DNA from 2 places in the Lentibacillus daqui genome. Region 2 is predicted to be linked to the other one. Evidence: a T-box and tRNA genes for the amino acid it is inferred to sense, from the RefSeq annotation. Region 2 holds a T-box; the other holds one or more tRNA genes.
The links. The T-box of region 2 lies ahead of alaS (alanine--tRNA ligase). A T-box ahead of a tRNA ligase gene usually reads a tRNA of that ligase, here a tRNA-Ala.

Region 1: it has a tRNA-Ala gene. The T-box ahead of alaS (alanine--tRNA ligase) is inferred to sense a tRNA for this amino acid. The anticodon was not compared.

What each region holds. Positions count from the first base shown of each region.
Region 1 covers NZ_CP114176.1:155,774-159,199, reverse strand. The annotation lists rRNA gene O2S85_RS00900 (23S ribosomal RNA) at 1-1,443, opposite strand, end outside; tRNA gene O2S85_RS00895 (tRNA-Ala) at 1,512-1,584, opposite strand; tRNA gene O2S85_RS00890 (tRNA-Ile) at 1,599-1,675, opposite strand; rRNA gene O2S85_RS00885 (16S ribosomal RNA) at 1,778-3,343, opposite strand.
Region 2 covers NZ_CP114176.1:1,572,930-1,576,355, forward strand. The annotation lists gene O2S85_RS07890 (YrzR-like zinc ribbon domain) at 1-79, shown strand, start outside; gene O2S85_RS07895 (AI-2E family transporter) at 125-1,201, shown strand; T-box leader at 1,239-1,454, shown strand; gene alaS (alanine--tRNA ligase) at 1,507-3,426, shown strand, end outside.

The DNA of each region.
Region 1 (3,426 bases), 1.4 Mb from region 2:
TACAGGAATATCTGCCTGTTGTCCATCGCCTACGCCTGTCGGCCTCGGCTTAGGTCCCGACTAACCCTGAGAGGACGAGCCTTCCTCAGGAAACCTTAGGCATTCGGTGAAAGAGATTCTCACTCTTTTTTCGCTACTCATACCGGCATTCTCACTTCAAAGCGCTCCACCAGTCCTCACGGTCTGACTTCACAGCACTTCGAACGCTCTCCTACCATTGTTCTTTCAGAACAATCCGCAGCTTCGGTGATACGTTTAGCCCCGGTACATTTTCGGCGCAGCGTCACTCGACCAGTGAGCTATTACGCACTCTTTAAATGATGGCTGCTTCTAAGCCAACATCCTGGTTGTCTAAGCAACGCCACATCCTTTTCCACTTAACGTATACTTTGGGACCTTAGCTGGCGGTCTGGGCTGTTTCCCTTTCGACTATGAACCTTATCACCCATAGTCTGACTCCCAAGATCAAGTAGCTGGCATTCGGAGTTTGACTGAATTCGGTAACCCGGTGAGGGCCCCTCGTCCAATCAGTGCTCTACCTCCAGTACTTCCTTTTCTTGAGGCTAGCCCTAAAGCTATTTCGGAGAGAACCAGCTATCTCCGTGTTCGATTGGCATTTCACCCCTACCCACACCTCATCCCCGCATTTTTCAACATACGTGGGTTCGGGCCTCCAGTCAGTGTTACCTGACCTTCACCCTGGACATGGGTAGATCACACGGTTTCGGGTCTGCGACCGTATACTACAAACGCCCTGTTCAGACTCGCTTTCGCTACGGCTCCGTGTCTTCCACTTAACCTTGCATACGATCGTAACTCGCCGGTCCATTCTACAAAAGGTACGCCGTCACCCATTAACGGGCTTCGACTACTTGTAAGCACACGGTTTCAGGTTCTCTTTCACTCCCCTTCCGGGGTGCTTTTCACCTTTCCCTCACGGTACTGGTTCACTATCGGTCACTAGGGAGTATTTAGCCTTGGGAGATGGTCCTCCCGGATTCCGACGGAATTCCACGTGTTCCGCCGTACTCAGGATCCACTCCGGAGGAAATTCTCTTTCGATTACAGGGCTCTTACCCGCTATGGCTGATCGTTCCAGATCGATTCATCTAAAGAATTTCTTGGTAACTCCATTGGAGTGTCCTACAACCCCAACAGGCAAGCCTGTTGGTTTGGGCTGTTTCCGTTTCGCTCGCCGCTACTTGGGAAATCGCGTTTGCTTTCTCTTCCTCCGGGTACTGAGATGTTTCAGTTCCCCGGGTCTGCCTCACCTACCCTATGTATTCAGATAGGTGTACTGCTCCATTACGAGCAGCGGGTTCCCCCATTCGGAAATCCCCGGATCAGTCTACTTACGACTCCCCGAGGCATATCGGTGTTAGTCCCGTCCTTCATCGGCTCCTAGTGCCAAGGCATCCACCGTGCGCTCTTTTTCACTTAACTATATTTAAGAACTTTAAAAGTTGATGTCGTTGTTTGTCTTGCTCTTATTTAGTTTTCAAGGTACAAAATGGAGCCTAGCGGGATCGAACCGCTGACCTCCTGCGTGCAAAGCAGGCGCTCTCCCAGCTGAGCTAAGGCCCCATATTAACTGTAGATGGTGGGCCTGAGTGGACTCGAACCACCGACCTCACGCTTATCAGGCGTGCGCTCTAACCAGCTGAGCTACAGGCCCATCTACTATTTAATTTAATGGAGAAATTACTCTCTCAAAACTGAACCAAACAACCGAGTATGTCTTAGGAATAAACTTCCCGTTCCGTAATATAATCCTTAGAAAGGAGGTGATCCAGCCGCACCTTCCGATACGGCTACCTTGTTACGACTTCACCCCAATCATTGGCCCCACCTTCGGCGGCTGGCTCCAAAAGGTTACCTCACCGACTTCGGGTGTTGCCAACTCTCGTGGTGTGACGGGCGGTGTGTACAAGGCCCGGGAACGTATTCACCGCGGCATGCTGATCCGCGATTACTAGCGATTCCGGCTTCATGCAGGCGAGTTGCAGCCTGCAATCCGAACTGAGAATGGTTTTATGGGATTAGCTAATGCGTCGCCGCTTCGCTGCCCTTTGTTCCATCCATTGTAGCACGTGTGTAGCCCAGGTCATAAGGGGCATGATGATTTGACGTCATCCCCACCTTCCTCCGGTTTGTCACCGGCAGTCACCTTAGAGTGCCCAACTTAATGCTGGCAACTAAGATTAAGGGTTGCGCTCGTTGCGGGACTTAACCCAACATCTCACGACACGAGCTGACGACAACCATGCACCACCTGTCACTCTGTCCCCGAAGGGAACACGGTATCTCTACCGTCATCAGAGGATGTCAAGACCTGGTAAGGTTCTTCGCGTTGCTTCGAATTAAACCACATGCTCCACCGCTTGTGCGGGCCCCCGTCAATTCTTTTGAGTTTCAGCCTTGCGGCCGTACTCCCCAGGCGGAGTGCTTAATGCGTTAACTTCAGCACTAAGGGGCGGAAACCCCCTAACACCTAGCACTCATCGTTTACGGCGTGGACTACCAGGGTATCTAATCCTGTTCGCTACCCACGCTTTCGCGCCTCAGCGTCAGTTACAGACCAGAGAGTCGCCTTCGCCACTGGTGTTCCTCCACATCTCTACGCATTTCACCGCTACACGTGGAATTCCACTCTCCTCTTCTGCACTCAAGTCCTCCAGTTTCCAATGACCGCTTGCGGTTAAGCCGCAAGATTTCACATCAGACTTAAAAGACCGCCTGCGCGCGCTTTACGCCCAATAATTCCGGACAACGCTTGCCCCCTACGTATTACCGCGGCTGCTGGCACGTAGTTAGCCGGGGCTTTCTGGTGAGGTACCGTCAAGGTACTGCCCTGTTCGAACAATACTTGTTCTTCCCTCACAACAGAGTTTTACGATCCGAAGACCTTCATCACTCACGCGGCGTTGCTCCGTCAGACTTTCGTCCATTGCGGAAGATTCCCTACTGCTGCCTCCCGTAGGAGTCTGGGCCGTGTCTCAGTCCCAGTGTGGCCGATCACCCTCTCAGGTCGGCTACGCATCGTCGCCTTGGTGAGCCTTTACCCCACCAACTAACTAATGCGCCGCGGGCCCATCTGTAAGTGATAGCCTAAGCCATCTTTCAACTTCCTCCCATGCAGGAAAAAGTATTATCCGGTATTAGCTCACGTTTCCGCGAGTTATCCCGATCTTACAGGCAGGTTGCCCACGTGTTACTCACCCGTCCGCCGCTCGTTCCACAAGTGTCACCTCAGATGAGGATCTACTTGCTTCCCGCGCTCGACTTGCATGTATTAGGCACGCCGCCAGCGTTCGTCCTGAGCCAAGATCAAACTCTCCAAAAAAGTTTGTGATAAAATTAACACCAATTAATTTCATCTAAATTCTTAGCTGCAAAAATTGATTCCAGGGTCTGCGTTTTCCATCA
Region 2 (3,426 bases):
ACACCAGATTGAAGCAGATGGTTCGCTGAGTTCTTTAAATGATCTATTTACGGAAGAGGAAAGGAAAGTACAGTGGTAGCGCTAATTTTTGTTTCGTGCAGCATACGGAGAAGGGGCGCAACCCATGTTTAAGCAGAAAACACCACTTCCATTCCTCTACTGGGTCATTACCGGTATTTTTGTCTTATTATTTATCTATTTACTTGTTAAACTTTTTCCCATTTACCGTGTTATCCTTGCTTTTCTATGGCATTTGTTTGCACCATTTATTATCGCCGGCTTGATCGCGTATCTTCTTTATCCAATTGTCAAAAAAATCAATAGCTACCATATTCCCAAAGGTCTTGCTATTCTTTTGATTTATTTGGTGTTTTTCGGTAGTTCCGGTTATGCCATTTACCGCATATATCCGGCCATGATTCACCAACTGAGTGATTTACAGGCGCAATTACCACAACTAATCCAGATGTATCAAGACTTGGTTTATCAACTTTATGAATATACATCCTTTTTGCCGGAAGTGGTTCATGACAAGATGGATCACTTAATCGCCGGAATGGAAACAAGGGTTGAAAATCTGGTCGGTAAAGCGGTTAACGGATTCACCAAGGTTTTTGACATGATTGTTTTCCTTACGGTGATTCCCGTTTTGGTGTTTTACTTCCTAAAAGATTTTACAAGAATAAAGGACTATATCAAAAAATGGATACCGGTAAAATATCATCGTGATGGCAGTGATCTATGTGCAAAGATTGACAAAAGTCTTGGTGACTATATTCGCGGGCAACTAATTGTTTGTTTTTTTGTTTTTCTGGCAACGTACATTGCTTTTCAGCTACTCCATATTAAATATGCATTGCTGCTTGCCATTATTATGGGTTTGACAAATATTATTCCGTATTTTGGTCCGATAATTGGTGCTGTTCCAGCGGTGGCTATTACCTTAACCGTGTCGGCAAAATTAATCATTTTTGTGTTAATCGCGGTCTTTGTCATACAATTAATTGAAAGTAATTTACTATCACCGTACATCGTTGGAAAGAGTATTGCCATTCACCCGATTGCCATTATTTTTGCCCTGTTATTAGGTGGGGAACTCGGAGGCGTTATCGGCATGATTGTGGCAGTACCGGTTTTAACGATACTTAAAGTCGTTGTATCCCATGTGATGGCAATCAGAATGATGAAACAGCAACGTTGACATTTCATTGATTATTTTTTATAATATCGCTAAATAAGCTAACACGTTTGAAAGTTCCAAGTACATGATAACCTTGTCTACAAGAGATGGATGCCAGTTGCTGAAAGGAATCCTTAGAACAAGCGTCATGGAAGCTAAACTGGAGTGCGGAAAAAACTCCGCCGGTACCCACACCGTTATCGTGCAAAGTGATAAATGATCAAATTATTTTCATTTATAAATAGGGTGGTACCGCGAACATCTCGTCCCTGCATTATGCAGAGAGGAGATTTTTTAATGGGGAAAGAAAATATGGAGGCAGTAATATGAAACAGTTAACATCAGCACAAGTACGTCAAATGTTTTTGGATTTCTTTAAAGAAAAAGGTCATCGGGTAGAGCCAAGTGCCTCCCTGGTACCGAAGAATGATCCAACACTACTTTGGATCAACAGTGGAGTTGCCACATTAAAAAAGTATTTTGATGGTAGTGTCATTCCGGATAATCCGAGAATTGTCAATGTACAAAAGGCAATCAGGACAAATGATATTGAAAATGTTGGTTTTACAGCAAGGCACCATACTTTTTTTGAAATGTTGGGTAACTTTTCGATAGGTGATTATTTTAAAAAAGAAGCCATTTTATGGGCGTGGGAATTTCTGACCGATGAAAAATGGATTGGCTTTGACCCGGAATTGTTATCAGTTACGGTCCATCCGGAAGATGATGAAGCGTATGATATTTGGTTGCACGAGATAAAACTGCCAAAGGAACGGATCATCCGACTGGAAGAAAACTTCTGGGATATTGGTGAAGGACCAAGCGGACCGAATACAGAAATTTTCTATGACCGTGGTGATAAATACGGAAATGATCCAACCGATCCGGAATTATATCCTGGAGGTGAAAACGAACGTTATTTGGAAATTTGGAATTTGGTATTTTCCCAGTTTAACCATAACCCGGACGATACGTACACTCCTTTACCCAAAAAAAATATTGATACCGGTATGGGGCTTGAACGAATTGTTTCCGTCATTCAGAATGCACCAACCAATTTCGAAACGGATCTATTTATGCCGATCATCAACAAGATTGAAGAAATTGCTGCAGTTCGGTATGGAACGGATCATGTAACAGATACGGCCTATAAGGTGATTGCTGATCATATTCGTACAGTTGCATTTGCGATTGGTGACAATGCGTTGCCGTCCAATGAAGGAAGAGGTTATGTGTTACGCCGTTTATTGCGCCGGGCTGTACGATTTGCCAAACAACTGGGGATTGAAAAACCATTTATGTACAAGCTGGTGGCAACAGTCGGGGAGATAATGAACGCCTTTTATCCAGAGGTTTTAAAACAAAAAGATTATATTGAGACGGTTATTAAAACAGAAGAGGAACGCTTTCATGAGACTTTAAATGAAGGTCTGGGAATTCTTCATTCGATTTTAAAAAAGGAAAAGGAAAATGGCAGTCAGGTATTCCCTGGCAAGGAAGTTTTTCGTTTATATGATACCTATGGATTTCCCAAAGAATTAACTGAAGAATATGTGCAAGAGGAAGGGTTCACTATTGATGAGGCTGGTTTTGCAGAAGAAATGAAACAACAGCGTGAACGGGCCCGAAACGCACAACAAAAAGTGGATTCGATGCATGTGCAAGATGAGCTACTGGGAAAAGTTGATGTGGTGAGTGAATTTGTTGGCTATGACCGGTTAGAAACAGATACAACCATTGAACAGATCATATACGGCAAGGAACTAACGGACGTTGCCAAATCTGGGGATGAGGTGGTTGTATTTCTTAGAGAGACGCCGTTTTATGCGGAAAGCGGAGGGCAAATTGCAGACAAGGGGTGGATATACACCGATCAAGTGTCTTTGTATGTTGAAAATGTACAAAAGTCGCCAAAAGGCCAACACCTTCATTATGTTAAGGTAAAGGATGGAGAAATAAAGATTGGGGACTGTGTGAAGGCTGCCGTTGATACAGAATTCCGCAACATGATTGTCAAAAACCATACGGCCACCCATTTGCTGCATCAGGCACTTAAAGATGTGTTGGGAGATCATGTTAACCAGGCCGGATCATTAGTAACCCCGGAGCGATTGCGCTTTGACTTTTCCCACTTTAATGCGATTAGTCAGGATGAATTGCAGCAAATTGAACAAATCGTTAATGAAAAAATCTGGGCATCGCTGCCGGTTGTCATTAATACCATGAAAATTGATGAGGCAAAAGAA